4 regions of the Serratia marcescens subsp. marcescens ATCC 13880 genome follow, and region 3 is predicted to be linked to each of the others. Evidence: riboswitches for the same ligand, from Rfam matches in the RefSeq annotation. Region 3 holds a riboswitch; each other region holds the start of a gene.
The links. Region 3 has a riboswitch for thiamine pyrophosphate ahead of thiM (hydroxyethylthiazole kinase). Riboswitches for the same ligand answer to the same signal wherever they lie in the genome.
Positions count from the first base shown of each region.

Region 1: linked by a shared signal. The riboswitch ahead of thiB (thiamine ABC transporter substrate binding subunit) and the one ahead of thiM (hydroxyethylthiazole kinase) in region 3 are both predicted to bind thiamine pyrophosphate.
Region 2: linked by a shared signal. The riboswitch ahead of thiC (phosphomethylpyrimidine synthase ThiC) and the one ahead of thiM (hydroxyethylthiazole kinase) in region 3 are both predicted to bind thiamine pyrophosphate.
Region 4: linked by a shared signal. The riboswitch ahead of J0F90_RS15580 (TenA family protein) and the one ahead of thiM (hydroxyethylthiazole kinase) in region 3 are both predicted to bind thiamine pyrophosphate.

Region 1 covers NZ_CP071238.1:758,446-763,481, forward strand. Annotated here, with positions in the region: gene thiP (thiamine/thiamine pyrophosphate ABC transporter permease ThiP) at 1-986, opposite strand, end outside; gene thiB (thiamine ABC transporter substrate binding subunit) at 962-1,948, opposite strand; TPP riboswitch at 2,006-2,124, opposite strand; gene sgrR (HTH-type transcriptional regulator SgrR) at 2,162-3,823, opposite strand; gene sgrT (glucose uptake inhibitor SgrT) at 3,914-4,087, shown strand; gene J0F90_RS03525 (MFS transporter) at 4,242-5,036, shown strand, end outside.
Region 2 covers NZ_CP071238.1:294,473-299,508, reverse strand. Annotated here, with positions in the region: gene hemE (uroporphyrinogen decarboxylase) at 1-854, opposite strand, end outside; gene nudC (NAD(+) diphosphatase) at 893-1,660, opposite strand; gene J0F90_RS01370 (Rsd/AlgQ family anti-sigma factor) at 1,762-2,265, shown strand; TPP riboswitch at 2,305-2,429, shown strand; gene thiC (phosphomethylpyrimidine synthase ThiC) at 2,544-4,487, shown strand; gene thiE (thiamine phosphate synthase) at 4,480-5,036, shown strand, end outside.
Region 3 covers NZ_CP071238.1:3,803,254-3,808,289, reverse strand. Annotated here, with positions in the region: gene mdtN (multidrug transporter subunit MdtN) at 1-377, opposite strand, end outside; gene J0F90_RS18220 (YtcA family lipoprotein) at 388-651, opposite strand; gene J0F90_RS18215 (TetR/AcrR family transcriptional regulator) at 869-1,483, shown strand; TPP riboswitch at 1,575-1,671, shown strand; gene thiM (hydroxyethylthiazole kinase) at 1,707-2,498, shown strand; gene thiD (bifunctional hydroxymethylpyrimidine kinase/phosphomethylpyrimidine kinase) at 2,498-3,298, shown strand; gene J0F90_RS18200 (inhibitor of vertebrate lysozyme family protein) at 3,383-3,841, shown strand; gene gutQ (arabinose-5-phosphate isomerase GutQ) at 3,883-4,854, opposite strand; gene srlR (glucitol operon DNA-binding transcriptional repressor SrlR) at 4,847-5,036, opposite strand, start outside.
Region 4 covers NZ_CP071238.1:3,251,031-3,256,066, forward strand. Annotated here, with positions in the region: gene J0F90_RS15570 (SDR family NAD(P)-dependent oxidoreductase) at 41-775, opposite strand; gene J0F90_RS15575 (LLM class flavin-dependent oxidoreductase) at 789-1,811, opposite strand; TPP riboswitch at 1,961-2,063, shown strand; gene J0F90_RS15580 (TenA family protein) at 2,126-2,809, shown strand; gene J0F90_RS15585 (ABC transporter ATP-binding protein) at 2,806-3,546, shown strand; gene J0F90_RS15590 (ABC transporter permease) at 3,543-4,310, shown strand; gene J0F90_RS15595 (ABC transporter substrate-binding protein) at 4,346-5,036, shown strand, end outside.

The DNA of each region.
Region 1 (5,036 bases), 2.1 Mb from region 3:
TGCCACAGCACCGGCTGGCGCAGCACGCTGACAATGGCCTGATTGGCGCCGTCGGCGATCACCGCCAGCAGAGGCGGCAGCAGCAGCAGCAGGGCGGCGGCGATCAGCAGAAAATCGCTGATGCGCCGCCACAGGCTGTCTTCCGGATTGCGCCAGCGCTGGGCGTGGGTATGCCCCACCGGCAATGCCTGGCTCAGGCGCTGACTGATCAACACCAGCCCGAGACAACAGCCCAGCTGGATCAGCGCCAGCATGGCGGCACGCCCCAGATCGTAGTCGTAACTCAGCGCCTGGTAGATCGCCAGTTCGATGGTGGTGGCCTGCGGCCCGCCGCCCAGCGACAGCACGGTGGCGAAGCTGGCGAAACACAGCATGAAGATCAGCGCGCCGCTCGGCAGGATCTGGCGACGCAGCGCCGGCCATTCGACGAAGCGGAACTGCTGCCAGCCGTTCATACCCAGTTGGGCGGCCAGCTGGCGCTGCTCCACCGGAATGTTCTCCAGCGCCTGCAGCAACAGGCGGGTGGCCAGCGGCAGGTTAAAGAACAGGTGCGCCAGCAGAATGCCCTGCAGCCCGTAGGGCGAGAAGCCATACTCGACGCCCAGCCAGCCGCACAGCGTCGCCAGCCAGCCCTGGCGCCCATAGACGCTGAGCAGGCCGAACACCGCCACCAGCACCGGCAGCACCAGCGTCATGGCGCACAGCCGCAGCAGCAGCTGCCGGCCGGGGAAACGGCGGCGATAGAGCGCACGCGCCAGCAGAACGGCGGGCAGCACCGAAATCAGCGCCGACAACAGCGCCTGCCAGAAGGTGAAGCGCACCACGTGCCACAGGTAACTGTCCTGCCACAGGCCGCGCCAGTCGCTGTCCGGCGCGTGACGCCACAGTGAGCCCATCGCCAGTGCGGCGACCAGCAGGATCACGCCGGCGGCCAGCAGCCCCGGCCAGAGCCAACGGGGGATCAGCGGCTGACGGCGGTTTGCCATGCCCGGATCCAACCGCCGCGTTGTTTGGCCACCTCTTCGGCGCTGTATTGCAGCGCGGTCTGCGGCACGTTCATCTGCTCAAAACCGACGGGCAGCGGGGTGTTGATCACCGGGTACATCCAGTTGCCGGTCGGGATGGTGTTCTGGAATGCCGGCGTCACCATGAACTGCATGAAGCGCTCGGCCAGCTCAGGCTGTTTGGCGGCTTTCAGCTTGCCCGCCACTTCCACCTGCAGGTAGTGGCCTTCGCTGAACGTGGCGGCGGCGTAAAGGTCTTTTTTCTCTTCGATCAGGTGATAGGCCGGAGACGTGGTGTAGCTGAGCACCAGGTCGCCTTCGCCTTTCAGGAACAGGCCGTAGGCCTCGCTCCAGCCTTTGGTGACGGTGACGGTCTTCTTCGCCAGCTGCTGCCAGGCGGCCGGCGCCTCGTCGCCATACACTTTTTGCATCCACAGCAGCAGGCCGAGCCCCGGCGTGCTGGTGCGCGGATCTTCGTAGATCACTTTCCAGTTGCGGTCGCCGCTGACCAGCTCCTGCAGGCTTTTCGGCGGGTTCTTCAGTTTTTCTTTGTTGTAGACGAAGGCGAAGTACCCGTAGTCGTAAGGCACGAAGGTCGCGTCCTGCCAGCCGCCCGGCACCGTCAGCTTGGCGGTGTCGACGCCGCTCGGCGCGAACAGGCCGGTTTGCTGCGCCGCCTGCAGCAGGTTGTTGTCCAGCCCCAGCACCACGTCGGCGGCGCTGTTTTTGCCTTCCATGCGCAGGCGGTTCAGCAGCGAGACGCCGTCTTCCAGCGCGACGAACTTCAGTTCACAGCCGCATTCGGCTTCGAAGGCTTTTTTCACCGCCGGGCCAGGGCCCCAGTCGGCGGCGAAGGAATCGTAGGTGTAAACCGTCAGCGTCGGCTTGGCGAACGCCGGCGCGGCGCACAGCAGCAATAAGCAGGGCAGATATTTTTTGACCACGTTGCACTCCTGAAAAATAAGGGGGCAAGGGCATCTGAGGGGGCGAGGCGGCGTCGCCGGTTCGCTGGGCTCAAATCCCTCCGCCGGTATTGACCGGATCAGGTTCGACGGGTGTGCTCTCAGCGGAAAATCGGGCTTATTAGGCGGCCCGGCTCTCCGCACCCCGTTGAGACGGCGCTATTGTAAAGATTAACCGACTTGGGCGAAAGGCGCTTATGTCTCCGGCGGGGCAAACCAGGCGGACTTGAAGTCGAACCAGCCGAGGGTGTTCATCCGCACGCCGCGCATGCTGCGCTGGCCGTGCAGCTGCAGCCAGTGGTGGAACAGCGGATGCAACTGGTGGTTGCTGACCAAACGCTGGCAGAACTCCGCCAGCGGCAAGCGGTTGGCGCGCCACAGCGCCGCGTCCTGCGCCAGATCTTCGTTCATGCAGTGCTGCATCAGCGGCAGTTCGTACAGCGTGGCGAACAGCGAAAACTCCAGCGGCAGATAGAAGTTGGCGCTGCCGAGCCACAGATCGCTGCGCGCGTCGCCCTGGTGCCAGGTGGCGTAATCCACGCTTTGCACGATCAGGCGGATGCCGTGCTGCGCCAGCAGCGGTTCAATCGCCTGGCGAATGGCGTGAAACTCCGAATGCTCATTGAAGTGGGTCATCGTCAGTTCGGTCAATCCCGCCGGTTTGGGTTGCTGCGCCAGCGCGCGGTTGTGGTGCCAGCGGGGCAGCAGGCCGTACGCCGGCGACCAGTAGCGCTGGTAGAGCGGCCCGGCGCGGCTCAGCAGCGAAATGGGGTTGATCAATTCGCACAGCCAACTGCGAATGGCGGGGTCGGCGGCCAGCGGGGAGCGCTGATCGAACAGCAAGAAATAACAGCCCTCTTCCAGTCGGCTTTCCAGTTCGTTTTTGCCGGTTTCATCGCCCTGCAGCTGCACGCCGGAGTGCACCAGTTCTTCGGAGAACTCCGGCAGCACCCAGATGTTCACCTCGTCGATCAGCGCCCGGTAGCCGAAATAGTCGTCGAAAGCGTGGATCTTCATCTGGCTGGGAAGATTGCGCACCACGCGGTAGGGGCCGGTGCCGACCGGATGGCGGGCGAAATCCGGCAGTTCGCGCCATTCACGCGGCAGGATCATGGCCTGCACACTGCCCAGCAGCCAGGGCAGCCAGTGGTCGGGGCTGCGCAGATGCACGTCGATAACGAACGGCGTCGGCGAGGTGACGCTCTCGATATGCGAGAACAGCGGTTGCGCGGTCAGACGCGAGAGGGATGTGATGACGTCCGCCATCTCCAGCTCGCGGCCGTGATGAAAATGGATCGCCGGGCGCAGGTAAAACCGCCAGTGCAGCGGCGTCAGCGCCTGCCAATGGTGAGACAGATCGGACTCCAGTTCCCCGTTTTCCTCATTTATGCGCGTCAGGCCGTTGAAGATCTGGCGCGCCAGATGGGTTTCCGAACGCCGCAGCGCCGAGCCGGGCAGCAGATTGTACAACTGCCGGTAGTAGAGCACCCGCAGGATGTGCTTCCCCTGGCGGAAGCTGCGCCCCAGCTGCGACAGCAGCATCTGGCGCACCACGTTTTTGTCGCCCACCAGTTGCACCAGCTGATCGATGCGATCCTGTTCCAGCAACTCCTCGGCCCGCTGTTGCTGCAGCGCCAGGCCGGTGTAGTGGAAGGTTAGCCGCGAACGCTTGCCGCGCCCCGACTCCGCCTGCCAGGTAAGCCAGCCTTCCCGCTGCATGGCGCTCAGCAGGGAGCGCACGTGGCGCCGCGAGCAGCTGAGCACCTCCGCCAGATCCTGCAGCGTGGTGTCGGTGGTTTCACCGTGGCAGCGCTGCCACAGGCGGATGAACTGCTGCTGCAATCTGGACGTGGACATAAAAGAGGAACACTCCCGCTTCAACTCGTCAATTTTTCTTTCCCTATATTACGCCGATAATTTTCATCAATGAAAGGGGAGGGCGTAATCATGAAAGCTTTCTTATCCAAATCGTTCTATCAGCGCTATTTCAGCGCGGTGCGCCGCCAGCGCGCCGACTGGCTGAGCGTGGTGCCCGAACAGGCGCGGCTGGCGATGCTGGCGCACCTGACGCAATGGGACATTAAAGAGATGACCGATAAGCAGTATCGCGAGCACCTGTAGGGGCTGCGGCAACAAGTTTCTGAGTAATGGTGCTGTTTCACCAGCCAGTGGGGCGACCCACTGGTTTTTTTATGCGCGGTCATGGCGATGCGCTTGCTTTTTCCTCGTCGTGGCCTAAGGTTCTTTCTTCTGCTTTGAGGTCAGGGAAGACGATATGCAACGCCTGAGCCGGTTGTCACTGCGCATTAACCCCATCTTCGCCGCCTTCCTGCTGATCGCTTTTCTCTCCGGCATCGCCGGCGCGTTGCTGACGCCGACGCTCAGTCTGTTTCTGACCACCGAAGTCAAAGTGCGGCCGCTGTGGGTCGGGCTGTTTTACACCGCCAACGCGGTGGCCGGCATCGTGGTCAGCTTCCTGCTGGCCAAACGTTCCGACACCCGCGGCGATCGGCGCAGGCTGATCCTGCTGTGCTGCCTGATGGCGGTCGGCAACTGCCTGCTGTTCGCCTTTAACCGCGATTACCTGACGCTGATCACCGCCGGGGTGCTGATGTCCGCCGTTGCCAACACCGCCATGCCGCAAATTTTCGCGTTGGCGCGGGAATACGCCGACAGCGAGGCGCGAGAAGTGGTGATGTTCAGCTCGGTGATGCGCGCCCAGCTTTCGCTGGCGTGGGTGATCGGCCCGCCGCTGTCGTTTGCGCTGGCGCTGAACTACGGGTTCACCGTGATGTTCCTGATCGCCGCCGCCACCTTCGCGGTTTGCGTGCTGCTGGTGGGATTTATGCTGCCTTCGGTGCCGCGTGCGGCGGAGAATGGGGGGCTGCAGGGCGGGATGTCTGCGCCGATCGCGCCCGCCAGCGCCTGGCGCAATCGCGATGTGTGGCTGCTGTTCATCGCTTCGATGCTGATGTGGACCTGCAATACCTTGTATATCATCGATATGCCGCTGTATATCACCGCCGATCTCGGGTTGCCGGAAGGGCTGGCCGGGGTGCTGATGGGCACT
Region 2 (5,036 bases), 1.6 Mb from region 3:
TTGTCGCCCACGCGCCGACGCGCGTCGGCGATATCGGTGGTCCAGTCCAGCCCCAGCGCATCGCAGCCGGTGGCGGCCATCGCCTCCAACCACTGCCCACCGCCTTTGGTAAACAGCGTCACCGGCACGCGGCGGCCGTCATTTTCACGCAGCAGGCCATCGACGATCTTGTGCATGTAGTGCAACGAGAACTCGCGGTAATCGCGCCCGGTCAGCACGCCGCCCCAGGTGTCGAACACCATCACCGACTGCGCGCCGGCCTTGATCTGGGCATTGAGATACAGGATCACGCTGTCCGCCAGCTTGTCCAGCAACAGGTGCAGCGTGGCCGGTTCGGCATACATCATCTTCTTCAGCTTGGTGAAGGCCTTGCTGCTGCCGCCCTCAACCATATAGGTAGCCAGCGTCCACGGGCTGCCGGAGAAGCCGATCAGCGGCACTTCGCCCTTCAGCTCGCGGCGAATGGTGCGCACCGCGTTCATCACATAGCCCAGCTCCACTTCCGGATCGAACACCGGCAGTTTGTCGACGTCGGCGCGGCAGGTGACGGGGGAGCTGAAACGCGGGCCTTCGCCGGCTTCAAAGTACAGGCCGAGCCCCATGGCGTCGGGAATGGTGAGAATATCGGAGAACAGGATGGCGGCGTCCAGCGCATAGCGGCGCAGCGGCTGCAGCGTAACCTCACAGGCCAGCTCCGCGTTCTTGCACAGCGACATGAAATCACCGGCCTGGGCGCGAGTCGCCTTGTACTCCGGTAAATAACGACCGGCCTGGCGCATCATCCATACGGGGGTCACATCCACCGGCTGGCGCAACAGCGCGCGCAGGTAACGATCGTTCTTCAACTCAGTCATTTATGGGGCTCCCTTAATAATCTGCCGGCCATTGTACATTATTCTGCCCGGCACAGCGCCACGGTGTCCTCAATCAACCGGCGCGCCACGGTGCCGGGCGGCGGCAACAGCGGCAGTTGGTCGTAACGATACCAGCCGGCATTGAGCAGCTCCTTGGGATCGTGGCGAATCTCACCCTGGTGGTAATCGGCCATAAAGGCCATCATCAGCGAGTGCGGAAACGGCCAGGGTTGTGACGTGACGTAGCGCAGGTTCTTGATTTCAATATTGCTCTCTTCCATCACTTCGCGCGCCACCGCTTGCTCCAGCGTTTCGCCCACTTCGACGAAGCCGGCCAGCACCGTGTGAATGCCGCCGCGATGGCGCACGTGCTGCGCCAGCAGGATCTGATCCTCGCGCCGAATGGCGACGATCACGCAGGGCGCGATCTGCGGGTAGTAGCGTTCTTTGCAATGGCCGCACAGGCAGGCGCTTTCGGTGCGGCTGAGGTGCATCTCATGGCCGCAGTAGCCGCAATAGCGATGGGAGCGGTAGAAGTCCGCCAGCTGCACGCCGCGCCCGGCCAGCTGGAACAGACCGCGATCCTGATCCAACAGCTGACGCACCGATCCCATCTCCCGCGGCATCGCCTGGCGCACCAGCCAGACCGGCGCGCCCTCCCACTCACCGATGACGCGCGCCATATGGCCCTGCAGCCCGAGGGCGGCGGCAGTCCCCGACGGCAATTCACCGTTCGGTAACCAAAGTTTGCTTTCATGGCTGACGATCCACCAGCCGTTTTCATTGCCCGTTAATGCAAGTTCCATATCGTTGTTGCACAACCTCAGCTTCACTGGCACTCTACAAATCGGCTTTGTTACATTTTAATAACTTACCGGTTACTTTTGTTACTTACACGGAGTCAAACATGCTCAACCGTTTGGAAAGGCTGACTCAGCGCGTTGGCGGTAGTAATGAATTAGTTGATCAATGGCTTCAGGCCCGCAAGCAGTTGCTGGTCGCCTACTGCACGCTGGTAGGCCTCAAACCGAATAAAGAAAAGCATACGCCGCTGAATGAAAAAGCGCTGGAGAACTTTTGCCACAACCTGGTGGATTACCTCTCCGCAGGGCATTTTCATATCTATGACAGAATTATCAAACAAGTGGAAGGCGCAGCCAGTCCGAAAATGTCGCTGGCGGTGAACATCTACCCCAAGCTGTGGGCCAATACCGAACAGATCATGGCGTTCCACGATCGCTATACCGAAGTGGATATCGATCAGGAAGTTTGTCTGGAATTCCACCAGGCCTTGTCGGATATCGGCGAAACGCTGGCGGCGCGCTTTGCGCTGGAAGATAAGCTGATCCAACTGGAAGCGGAAGCCGCGCAGCAACCGCTGCCGGACCAGACACTGGATCCGGCGCGTTAAAATTTTATAGTTTTTTTTCTTATCCCTCCTATACTGGGGGGCATCTTGTCGGAGTGCCTAGCGCCTGATTTGTTCATCGAATCAGCCAGGCTGAGACCGTTAATTCGGGATCCGCGGAACCTGATCGGGTTAATACCCGCGAAGGGAACAAGAGTAATCTATCGCCACAGGCACGGCCTTCCCCTTGCGGGCGCCCTGCCTTATCGGCCACCATCATTACTCCCTCCGAGCTCCAGACAAGCAACTTTCCCAACCCAACACACTGGTAGGAACTTGCTATGTCTAACGTTAATCCACCGCGCGCCCGTAAAGCGCAACGCGAAGCCGCCCAGCAGTTTATCGACACGCTGCAAGGCATGGCTTTCCCAAACTCACGCCGCATCTACCTGCAGGGCTCGCGCCGCGATATCCAGGTGCCGATGCGCGAAATTCAGCTCAGTCCGACCCTGGTCGGCGGCAGCAAAGATAGCCCGCAGTATGAACCCAACGAGGCGATCCCGGTATATGACACCGCCGGCCCCTACGGCGATCCGCAGGCCAAGCTCGATGTGCACGCCGGCCTGGCCAAACTGCGTGCCGGCTGGATCGACGCGCGCGGCGATACCACGACGCTCAGCGGTGCCAGCTCCGGCTTCACCCAGCAGCGGCTGGCGGACGAGGGGCTGGATCACCTGCGCTTCGAGCATCTGCCGCTGCCGCGCAAAGCGCTGCCGGGCAAGCGCGTGACCCAGCTGCACTATGCCCGCGCCGGTATCGTCACCCCGGAGATGGAGTTCATCGCCATCCGTGAAAACATGGGGCGCGAACGCATTCGCGGCGAAGTACTGCGCCATCAGCATCCGGGCCAGGGCTGGGGCGCCAACCTGCCGGACAACATCACGCCGGAGTTCGTGCGCCAGGAAGTGGCCGCCGGCCGCGCCATCATTCCCGCCAACATCAACCATCCGGAGGCAGAGCCGATGATCATCGGCCGCAATTTCCTGGTGAAGGTGAACGCCAATATCGGCAACTCGGCGGTCACCTCGTCGATCGAAGAAGAGGTGGAGAAGCTGGTGTGGTCCACCCGCTGGGGCGCAGACACCGTGATGGATCTCTCCACCGGCCGCTATATTCACGAAACCCGCGAATGGATCCTGCGCAACAGCCCGGTGCCCATCGGCACCGTGCCGATCTACCAGGCGCTGGAGAAGGTCAACGGCGTGGCGGAAAACCTCACCTGGGAGATGTTCCGCGATACGCTGCTGGAACAGGCGGAACAAGGGGTCGATTATTTCACCATCCACGCCGGCGTGCTGCTGCGCTACGTGCCGATGACCGCCAAACGCCTGACCGGCATCGTGTCCCGCGGCGGCTCGATCATGGCCAAATGGTGTCTGTCGCACCATCAGGAAAACTTCCTCTATCAGCACTTCCGCGAAATCTGCGAGATCTGCGCCGCCTACGACGTTTCGCTGTCGCTCGGCGACGGCCTGCGCCCCGGCTCGATTCAGGACGCCAACGACGAGGCCCAGTTCGCCGAGCTGCATACGCTGGGCGAGCTGACCAAAATCGCCTGGGAATACGACGTGCAGGTGATGATCGAAGGCCCGGGCCACGTGCCGATGCAGATGATCCGCCGCAACATGACCGAAGAGCTGGAACACTGCCACGAAGCGCCGTTCTACACCCTCGGCCCGCTGACCACCGATATCGCCCCGGGCTATGACCATTTCACTTCCGGCATCGGCGCGGCAATGATCGGCTGGTTCGGCTGCGCCATGCTGTGTTACGTCACGCCGAAAGAGCACCTCGGCCTGCCGAACAAAGAAGACGTCAAACAGGGCCTGATCACCTACAAGATCGCCGCTCACGCCGCCGATCTGGCCAAAGGCCATCCGGGCGCGCAGATCCGCGATAACGCCATGTCCAAGGCGCGTTTCGAATTCCGCTGGGAAGATCAGTTCAATCTGGCGCTCGATCCGGCCACCGCGCGCGCCTATCACGACGAAACCCTGCCGCAGGAATCCGGCAAGGTCGCCCACTTCTGCTCGATGTGCGGGCCGAAATTCTGCTCGATGAAGATTTCGCAGGAGGTGCGCGACTACGCCGCCGCCCAGGAGGTCGCCAAGCCGATCGAAGTGCAGCTGACCGGCATGGAGAAAATGTCCGCCGAGTTCCGCGCCCGCGGCAGCGAGCTGTATCACAGCGCCGGCACGCTGCAAGAGGAGACAAGCAATGACTGATATCACGACCCCCTTCCCGGCGACGCCCTACAAACTGGGGCTCTACCCGGTCGTCGACAGCGTGGAATGGATCGCTCGCCTGCTTGAGGCCGGCGTCACCACCATCCAGCTGCGCATCAAGGATTTGCCTGACGAGCAGGTCGAAGAGGATATCGCCGCCGCCATCGCGCTGGGCCAGCGTTATCAGGCGCGGCTGTTCATCAACGACTACTGGCGGCTGGCGATCAAGCACGGCGCCTACGGCGTGCATCTGGGCCAGGAAGATCTTGATACCACCGATCTGGCTGCCATTCACCGCGCCGGGTTGCGGCTCGGCGTGTCCACCCATGACGACGCCGAACTGGCGCGCGCGCTGGCGGTGAAACCGTCCTACATCGCGCTGGGGCACATCTTCCCCACCCAAACCAAAGACATGCCTTCGGCGCCGCAGGGGCTGACGGAGTTGAAACGCCACATCGCCGGCCTGGCGGATTACCCGACGGTGGCGATCGGCGGGATCAGTATCGATCGCGTACCGGCGGTGCTGGCATGCGGCGTTGGCAGCGTCGC
Region 3 (5,036 bases):
TGCGAGCGTTTGACGATGGCGTTCATCGATTCGGCGTTGTACTGCTGCGCGTTGACCGAACGCTGCGTCAGCTTGATCTGTTCATTCAGCGTGATCAGGCGCGCTTCGCTGGCCGCCAGCGCGTCCTGGTAAGGGCGCGGATCGATGCGGAACAGCAGATCGCCTTGCCGCACTTCCTGGTTGTCGCGGATCGGCATCTCGATGATGCGGCCGTTCACCTCCGGCACTACGTCGATGGTGTCGGCATAGGCGTAGGCATCGTCGGTAGTGGGGGCGTTTTCCACCCGCCAGACGACGACGGCGGCCACGATGAGCGTCAACGCCAGGATGGTAAGCACCAGCAGTCTGCGCTTGTTGGAGGTTTGTGGTTGGGTCATGGCGTCAGTCTCAGTGGGGGAAAACCAGTAACCAGGTCAGCATGGCGATCAGCGCGGTCAGCGCCGGATACGTCAGCAGCTGCGGCGCCAGCCAGGCGCGTTTTTCCGGGGTGCGCAGCAGCAGGTGGATCGCCACCATGCCCGCCACGCCGCCGCACAGGCAAAACAGCCAGTCGGGGAACGAAGCGCCGAACACCACCATGGACGGTGCCGGCGAGCACCCGGTGAGCAACAGCGCGGTCAGGCAGGTGATAAGCAGTTTTTTGTCGGGCATAGGGCGTTCTCTGGCGATTGGCTTGGTCGACGGGCCGAATGAAATGACTCTTTTTCAGTGAGTGAGGTCACTGTTTGTCACCCCCATGCTTGCGCAAGGGGAAACTAGAATAAATACTCTACTCTAAACTAGAGGGGTTAATCTAGTTTTTTGTGTCACCCTGCCTTCGCGGCGGCAAATGGGTATAATGCGTTGATGACAGCGGGCAGAAACGAATATGCAAATCGACGAACACATCACCGGGCGAGAGCCGCAGCAGGAAAGAGGGCGGCAACGCGTACAAACCATTCTGGATTCAGCGGCGGCGATCGTGGCGCAGGATGGCCTGGCGGCGCTCAGCATGCAGCGGCTGGCCAAACACGCCAAAACCTCCATCGGCTCGATGTATCACTTTTTCCCCGATCGCCACGCGGTGATCAAGGCGCTGGCGGATCGGCACACCGAATCGATCGAGGCGCTGGTGCGCGACATGGCGCTGGCCAGCGACGACGAGTGGCGGCGCCTCTCCGCTGAAGCGGTGATCCAGCGGCTGTTTTCACCCTATGCGCAGTACCTGCGCGAGCACGCCGACTACCTGCCGGTGATGCGGGAAATGAACCTGCCGGACGAAAAGTCCAGCTTCCTGGCGCTGATCGCCCGAGTGCTGCAGCTGCGCCGCCCCGAGACCGCCGAGGCGGAGATCCTGCAGCAAACCCGGCTGTTGCAAAGCCTGGTGGCCGGCACCTTGCATCACATCTTCAAAACGGCGCCGCAGAGCGTGGCATTTACGTTGGCGGAGCTGCCCGGCGTGCTGAGCCTGTATCTGGCGGGAAAAGAGGGCAACATCGCTTAGGCGCGAGCGAATTTATTCGCTTGTTTGTCCGCGCCGCCGCTGGCATGATCCCGCTCAGGGATTAACGCAACGTTGATCACAACCTATTGATTTTCATGACTCGGGGTGCCCTTCTGCGTGAAGGCTGAGAAATACCCGTATTACCTGATCTGGATAATGCCAGCGTAGGGAAGTCACGGCCGCCCAACCGGCGCCGCCTTCTTGAACGCCGGTTGGGAGGAATATGATCGCTCGACCTGATGCACTACCCGGCGCTCGCGCCGCGGCCTGCCTGACTCAATTCCAACAGCGGCCTCCGCTGATCCACTGCCTGACCAACGAAGTGGTGCAATCGCTGACCGCCAACGTGCTGCTGGCGCTCGGCGCCTCCCCGGCGATGGTGGTGGAGCCGCAAGAGGCGGCGCAGTTCAGCGCGTTGGCCGACGGCCTGCTGATCAACGTCGGCACCCTCAACGCGCTGCGTGCCGAATCGATGCGCGCGGCGGTGGCCGCCGCCAATCAGGCCGGCAAGCCCTGGACGCTGGATCCGGTGGCGGTTGGCGCGCTCTCCTACCGCACCGCCTTCGCCAAACAGCTGCTGGACGAGAAACCGGCGGCGATACGCGGCAACGCCTCGGAAATCATGGCGCTCAGCGGGTTGCTGGCCAGCGGCCGCGGCGTGGACAGCGGCGACGATTCCTTGGCGGCATTGCCCGCCGCGCGTGAGCTGGCGCAGCGCAGCGGTGCGGTAGTAGCGGTCACCGGCGCGGTGGATTACGTCACCGACGGCCAACGCGATTGGGCGATCGAAGGCGGCTCCCCGCTGATGACGCGGGTGGTGGGCACCGGCTGCGCGCTGTCGGCGGTGGCGGCGGCGTTTTGCGCCCTGCCGGGCGATCGCCTGGACAACGTGGCGGCCGCCTGCCGGGTGATGTCCCACTGCGGCGGCCTCGCGGCCAGGCAGGCCGCCGGGCCGGGCAGCTTTACGCCGGCGTTCCTCGACGCCCTGTATCAGCTGCGCGGGGAGGATCTGTGATGAAACGCATTAACGCGCTGACCATCGCCGGCACCGATCCCAGCGGCGGCGCCGGCATTCAGGCCGATCTGAAGGCCTTCTCGGCGCTTGGCGCCTACGGCACCTCGGTGATCACCGCGCTGGTGGCGCAGAATACCCGCGGCGTGCAGTCGGTGTATTACATCGATCCGGCGTTTGTCGCCGCGCAGCTGGACTCGGTGTTTAGCGACGTGCGCATCGACAGCGTCAAGATCGGCATGCTGGCCAACGCCGATATCGTGCAGGCGGTGGCCGAACGGCTGCGCCATTACCGGCCGGAATTCGTGGTGCTGGACACCGTGATGCTGGCGAAAAGCGGCGATCCGTTGCTGGCCCCGGAGGCGGTGGCGTCGATTCGACGCGAGCTGTTGCCGCTGGTGTCGATCATTACGCCGAACCTGCCGGAAGCGGCGGCGCTGCTGGCGTGCGCGCCGGCGGAAGATGAAGCGCAGATGCGCGAGCAGGGGCGGGCGCTGCTGGCGATGGGCTGCCGAGCGGTGCTGATGAAGGGCGGCCACCTGAGCGAAAGCGAGAGCCCGGACTGGCTGTTTACCGCCGAAGGCGAGCAGCGCTTTACCGCGCCGCGCGTCGCCACCCGCCATACCCACGGCACCGGTTGCACGCTCTCGGCCGCGCTGGCGGCGCTGCGTCCGCGCCATGCCGACTGGGCGGCCACGGTGGCCGCCGCCAAGGGCTACCTGCAACAAGCGCTGCAACAGGCGGATACGCTGGAAGTGGGGCACGGCATCGGGCCGGTGCATCATTTTCACGCCTGGTGGTGAGTCAACTTTTTGCCGCAACCGTGGTCTGACTAGTTCAGGCCCGGTTTTATGGGCGAAACCTGATTTAACCTAGGGAGAAGGACTATGACGGGACACCAGGCGCTGCGTTGCGCCCTCTTTGGCGCACTGCTCAGCTTCAGCGCGGGCAGCTTTGCCCAACAAATCGTCACCACATCGGATTTGATTCAGCAGCCGGGGTATCAGGCCAGCTGGCAAAACATGGTCAAAGGCCAGGCGCGGATGCCGGGCTGGGCGCGCAAGGGCGTCGGCACCTCTACGCCGGCGCAGAATCTGAACTGGAAGGGCAAAGAGTATCTGGTCGGTAACCTGTGCAAGCCCCACGACTGCGGCAATAACTTTTTGATCGTGGCGTTCAGCGCGGACAAATCCCAGGCCTGGGGCGTGCGGGTGGAAGTGGAAGATCGGCCGGAAGCCGTCGATCATCCGAAGAAGTATGCCAAGTACCAGTGGCTCGGCAAGCCGAATGACGACATGAAAGCGCTGCTGAAGCAGCAGTTCGAGAACAATCCCGATTGGAAATGATCTGACCGGGGGGCGCTGGTGATGGCGCCCCCCGGCGTTGATCAGCCGATGCCGGCCTGATGCAGATCGTGCAGGTTGAGCGCCCCCACCAGCACGCCGTCCATATCGACCACCGGAGCCGCGCTGATGTGTTGTTCGTGCAGCGCTTCCAGCGCCTCCCCGGCGCGCCACTGCTCTGGCAGCCGATAGCCGGGGCGGGTGATCGCCGGGCTGAGCGGATCCTGCAGGCTGTTGCCCTTCACCAGCCAGCGGCGCAGATCGCCGTCGGTAAATACGCCCACCACCCGCTGCTGCGCGTCGCAGACCGCTACCAACCCCAGCCCGGTGCGGCTCAGTTCCAGCATCGCCTCCATCACGTTGGCGCTTTCGCTCACGCGCGGCAGGCGATCGCCGGTGCGCATCAGGTGATGCACGCGGTTCAGCAGACGCGCGCCCAGGCTGCCGCCCGGGTGCGATCGGGCGAAGTCTTCCGCGTTGAAACCGCGCTGGCGCATCAGCGCCATCGCCAGGGCGTCGCCCATCATCAGGGTGTTGACCGCGCTGGAGGTGGGCGCCAGCCCCATCGGGCAGGCTTCGCGCTCGACGCCGATATCCAGCACGCAGGCCGCGGCCTGCGCCAGCGGCGACTCTTTGCCGCCGGTAACGGCGATCACCGGAATGCCGTTCTCCGCCAGCAGCGGCAGGATCAGATCCAGCTCTTTGGCGCGGCCGGAGTAGGAGATGAACACCACCACGTCGTCGGCGCCGATCATGCCGAGATCGCCGTGCAGCGCCTCCGCCGGATGCACGAAGAATGACGGCGTGCCGGTGCTGGCCAGCGACGCGGCGATCTTCTTGCCGATATGGCCGGACTTGCCGATGCCGGAAATCACCGCTTTGCCGCGGCAATTCAGCAGCAGCTCGCAGGCGCAGACGAAATTGTCATCCAGGCGCGCCAGCAGGCGCTGCGCTTCGGTCAACTCGATCTCCAGCGTTTCGCGGGCGAAGGCGAGCAGGGCGTTGGCGTTACTCATCGGGGTCTCCTACCAGAATGATATTGATGCCTTTCGCCTGCAGGGCGGCGAGGTAATCGGGGTTGATGTCTCGGTCGGTGATCAGCGTATCGACGGCGCTGAGTTCGCACACCACGTTCGGGCTCTTGCGGCCGAATTTCGAGGAGTCCACCAACAAAATAATGCGGCCGGCGGCTTCGCAC
Region 4 (5,036 bases), 550 kb from region 3:
GCCCGCCGATAATCACCGGCGGGCCAGGAAGGAACGGCCATCAAGCCTGCGGCAGGTGCACCCCGCCGGCGCGCGCCAATTGCGCCAGCAGCGCCGTTTGAAACGCCTCATCGTGCACCGCCGCGTGAGGTTCAAACCGCTGCTGGTGGTGCCAATAGCCGCCGGACGCCAGGGCCTGCGGTTCATCGCTGGTCACCAACCACGCCTGCGTCACATGCCCCAGCGCCAGATCGTCGGGCGCGTCCGCGCCGCCCATTTTGGTCGGCACCCAACCGGGATCGACCGCGCTGCTGATCACGTCAGGCCACAGGCGCGCCACGGCGGCGGCCAGCGCGGTGACGAACAGCTTGCTGTCCGAATAAGAGCCTGCGGCGCCGCCAAGCCAATCCACGCCGTTCAGTTCCGACACACCGTCAAAGTGCATACTGCTGCTCAGATAGACGATACGCTTGGGGCGTTCGATCAGGGCCGTCAGCAGATAAGGCGCTATGACGTTCACCGGCATCACCTGCGGCCCGGTAAACATGCCGGCATTGTGGATCACCGCGTCCGGGCGGCCGAGGCGATTGACCTGCTCGGCGAGCTGCCGGATCTGCTGCACATCGGACAGATCGCCGTTCGCCGCCTGCGCGCCCCGATCCAGCAAATCGCGCACCGCGGCCAAACGGCCAGGCTCACGCGCATGCAGGATCACCTGATGCCCTTCGTCCAACAGCGTTTGCGCGGCGGCGCGGCCCAGCCCGTCGACCGAGCCGGTAATGAAAATGCGTGACATGCCACTCCTCCGTTTAGCGCCAGCCGAGCGCCGGCGCGACATGGGTTAAAATCGATTCGATGACGTGCGCGTTGTAATCCACGCCCAGTTGGTTAGGCACGGTCAGCAGCAAGGTATCCGCTTCGGCGATGGCCTCGTCCTGCGCCAGCTGCTCGATCAGCACATCCGGCTCAGCGGCATAGCTGCGGCCGAAGATCGCCCGGGTCTGCGCGTCGATATACCCCAGCTGATCGCCCTCCTTGCCGCCGCCGCCGAAGTAGTTGCGATCCCGCTGATCCACCAGCGCGAAGATGCTGCGGCTCACGGAAACCCGCGGCTCGTGCGGGTGGCCCGCCTCTTGCCAGGCGGCGCGATAGGCGCGGATCTGCTTGGCCTGCTGGATGTGGAAGGGCTCGCCGGTCTCGTCATTCTTGAGCGTCGAGCTTTGCAGATGCATGCCCAGCTTCGCCGCCCAGACAGCGGTGGCGTTCGAACCGGCGCCCCACCAGATGCGATCGCGCAGCCCGGCGGAAAACGGCTCCGGCCGCAGCAGCCCAGGCGGATTCGGGAACATCGGCTGCGGATTGGGTTCGGCGAACCCTTCACCGCGCAGCGCTTCCAGGAACACTTCGGTATGGCGGCGGGCCATGTCCGCGTCGGTCTCGCCGTCGGCCGGGGCATAGCCGAAATAACGCCAGCCGTCGATCACCTGCTCCGGCGAACCGCGGCTGATGCCGAGCTGCAGCCGCCCGCCGGCGATCAGATCCGCCGCGCCGGCGTCCTCCACCATGTACAGCGGGTTTTCATAACGCATGTCGATCACGCCGGTGCCGATCTCGATGCGTTGGGTTTTGGCGCCGATGGCGGCCAACAGCGGGAACGGCGATCCCAGCTGGCGCGCGAAGTGGTGCACGCGAAAATAGGCGCCGTCCGCCCCCAGATCTTCGGCGGCGACCGCCAGATCGATGGACTGCAGCAGCGCATCCGCTGCGGAACGGGTGCCGGACTGGGCGGAAGGCGACCAGTGGCCAAACGAGAGAAAACCAATTTTTTTCATCGGGCATCATCCTCAGAGGCAAAACATGGGCCTACAGTGACAAAAACCGCGCGCTCTGCGCCAGCAAAATCGCCCCCGATCGCACTAAACGAACCGATTGCCGCCGCGCCGCCCGGCGATTGTAATCAAAAAACAAATGTCGTATAACAAGCAGCTCCGAGGGGTGTCCTGTTACGGGCTGAGATGGCGCAAGCCGAACCCTTTGAACCTGATCTGGGTCATGCCAGCGAAGGGACGGTTAGGCAACAATGCGATCACCCGTTGCCTGTTCATACCCCAGCGTGCCCGGATCTCCACTGACTCAAGGAGGTCCCATGTCCATCACTACCCTGTTCGAAAGCGGTCTTTACGGCCGGCTGCGCCGCCATGCCGGCAGCCACTGGCAAGATTACGTCGATCATCCGTTTCTGCAGCAGCTGGCCGCCGGCACCTTGCCTGAACGCGCTTTTCGCCGCTACCTGACCCAGGACTATCTGTTTCTGCTGCACTTCGCCCGCGCCTACGCGCTGCTGGTCAGCAAGCTGCGCACTCTGCCGGAGATGCGCGCCGCCACCGCCTCGCTCAACGGCATCGTCGCCGAACTGCCGCTGCACGTGGCCTACTGCGCCGAATGGGGGCTGAACGAAGCGCAGATCGCCGCCCAGCCGGAAGCGGCGGAAACCATGAACTACACCCGTTACGTGCTGGATATCGGCCATGCAGGCGACGCCCTCGATCTGCTGGCCGGCCTGCTGCCCTGCGTGGCCGGCTATGCCGAAATCGGCCTGCGGCTGCTGCACGATCCCGCCACTCAGATGGAGGGCAATCCTTACGCCTCCTGGATCCGCAACTACGGCGACGAGGGCTATCTGGCCGGCGTGCGCGCCGCCATCGAACTGCTGGAAACCGTTGGTCAGCAGCGCGGCGCACAGGGCCGCTTCACCGAGCTGGCGCAGATTTTCACCACCGCCACCCAGCTGGAGTCGGCATTTTGGCAGATGGGGCTGAACGCCTCATGACCTCCCCGCTTCTCCCGCCCGGCATCCAGGTGCGGGATCTCAGCCTGCGTTTCGGTCAGCAAATCGTCTTCGACCGGCTGAGCTTCGACATCGCCGGCGGCAGCTTCGTCGCCCTGCTCGGCGCCAGCGGCGCCGGCAAAACCAGCCTGCTGAAGATCATCGCCGGCCTGGCGCAGGCCAGCTCTGGCTCGGTGACCGGCAGCGACGGCCTGCCGATCGCCGGGCGCATCGCCTACATGGGGCAAAAAGACCTGCTCTACCCGTGGCTGACCGTTGAAGAGAACGTCGCCCTCGGTTCGCGGCTGCGCGGCGAAGCGCCGGATCAGGCGTGGACGGCGCACCTGCTCGAACGCGTAGGCCTGGCCGCGCATGGCCGCAGCCTGCCCGCCTCGCTGTCCGGCGGCATGCGCCAGCGCGCCGCCATCGCCCGCACGCTCTACGAACGCCAGCCGATCGTGCTGATGGACGAACCTTTTTCCGCGCTGGACGCCATTACCCGCGCCGAGATCCAGAGCCTGGCCGCCGAGCTGCTGGCGCAAAATACCGTGCTGTTGATCACCCACGATCCGATGGAAGCCTGCCGCCTGAGCCACCGGCTGCTGGTGCTGTCTCCCTGGCCGCTGGGCCTCGACGATACTCACCGCATCAGCGGGCTACCGCCGCGCGCGCCGGATGACGCCGACCTGCTGAAAAGCCAGGCCGAGCTGCTGCAGCAACTGGTGAGGGCGGCGCAATGAATATCGCCAAAGAGCGTGGACTCACCCGCCTGCGGCGCGGGCTGACGGTGTTCGTCGGCCTGCTGCTGCTGTGGTGGCTGGCGGCGCAAAGCGGCATTCCGGCCTTTCTGCTGCCCACGCCGGGCGCTGTGGCGCAGGCGCTGTGGGACGGGCGCGGCTATCTCGCCTGGCACACGCTGGTCACCGCTTCGGAGATCGTCAGCGGGCTGGTGCTCGGCGTGTTGCTCGGTGCGGCGCTGGCGCTGTGCATGATTTTCTCGCCGCGCCTGCAACGCTGGCTGATGCCGCTGGTGCTCACCAGTCAGGCGATACCGGTGTTCGCCCTGGCCCCGCTGCTGGTGCTGTGGTTCGGCTTCGGCATGAGCGCCAAGGTGGCGATGGCGGTGCTGGTGATCTTCTTTCCGGTGGTGTCGGCCTTTTTTGACGGGCTGCGCCGGGTCAACAACGACTATCTCGATCTGGCGCGCACGATGCGCGCTTCGCGCTGGGCGCAGCTGCGGCACGTGCGGCTGATGGCGGCGCTGCCGGCCTTCGGCTCCGGCCTGCGCATGGCCGCCGCGGTCGCGCCGATCGGTGCCATCATCGGCGAATGGGTCGGCTCGGCCGAAGGGCTGGGCTACGTGATGCTGAACGCCAACGCGCGCATGCAGACCGACGTCTGCTTCGCCGCGCTGTTTATTTTGGTGCTGATGACCGTGCTGCTGTGGGCCGCGGTGGATGCGCTGCTGCGGCGCCTGATCGCCTGGGCGCCGGAAAACGAGTGATGATTGCAACCATAACCAGGGATAAAGGAACGACCATGATCAAACAAACCGTTTGCGGGCTGCTGCTGGGCGCCGCCCTCACAGGCCAGGCAGGCGCGGCCGACAAGCTGACGCTGGTGCTCGACTGGTACATCAACCCCGATCACGCGCCGATTATGGTGGCCGAGCAGATCGGCGCCTTCAAGGCCGCAGGGCTGGACGTCAAGATCGTGCCGCCGTCCGATCCGGCGCTGCCGCCGCGGCTGGTGGCCGCCAAACAGGCCGACCTCGCCATCACCTATCAACCACAGTTGCACTTCTTCGCCGATCAGGGTCTGCCGTTGATGCGCGTCGGCACGCTGATCAACACGCCGCTGAATACGGTGATCGCGCTGGATAAAAACATCACCTCGCCGGCGGATCTCAAGGGCAAAACGGTAGGTTACTCGGTCAGCGGCATCGAACAGGCGACGCTGGCCACCATGGTCGAACACGAGCGCCTCAAGCCGCAGGACATCAAGCTTATCAACGTCAACTTCCAGCTGACCAGCGCCCTGCTGGCGGGCCAGGTCGATGCGGTGATCGGCGGCTACCGCAACATCGAAGCGCTGGAGCTGAAGCTGCAGGGTAAAGAACCGGTGGTGTTCAACGTCGAAGATTACGGCGTGCCGGCCTACGACGAGCTGATCATCGTCGCCAACCGCGATGCGGTGAACGAGCCGAAAATCCGCAAATTCCTCGCCGCGC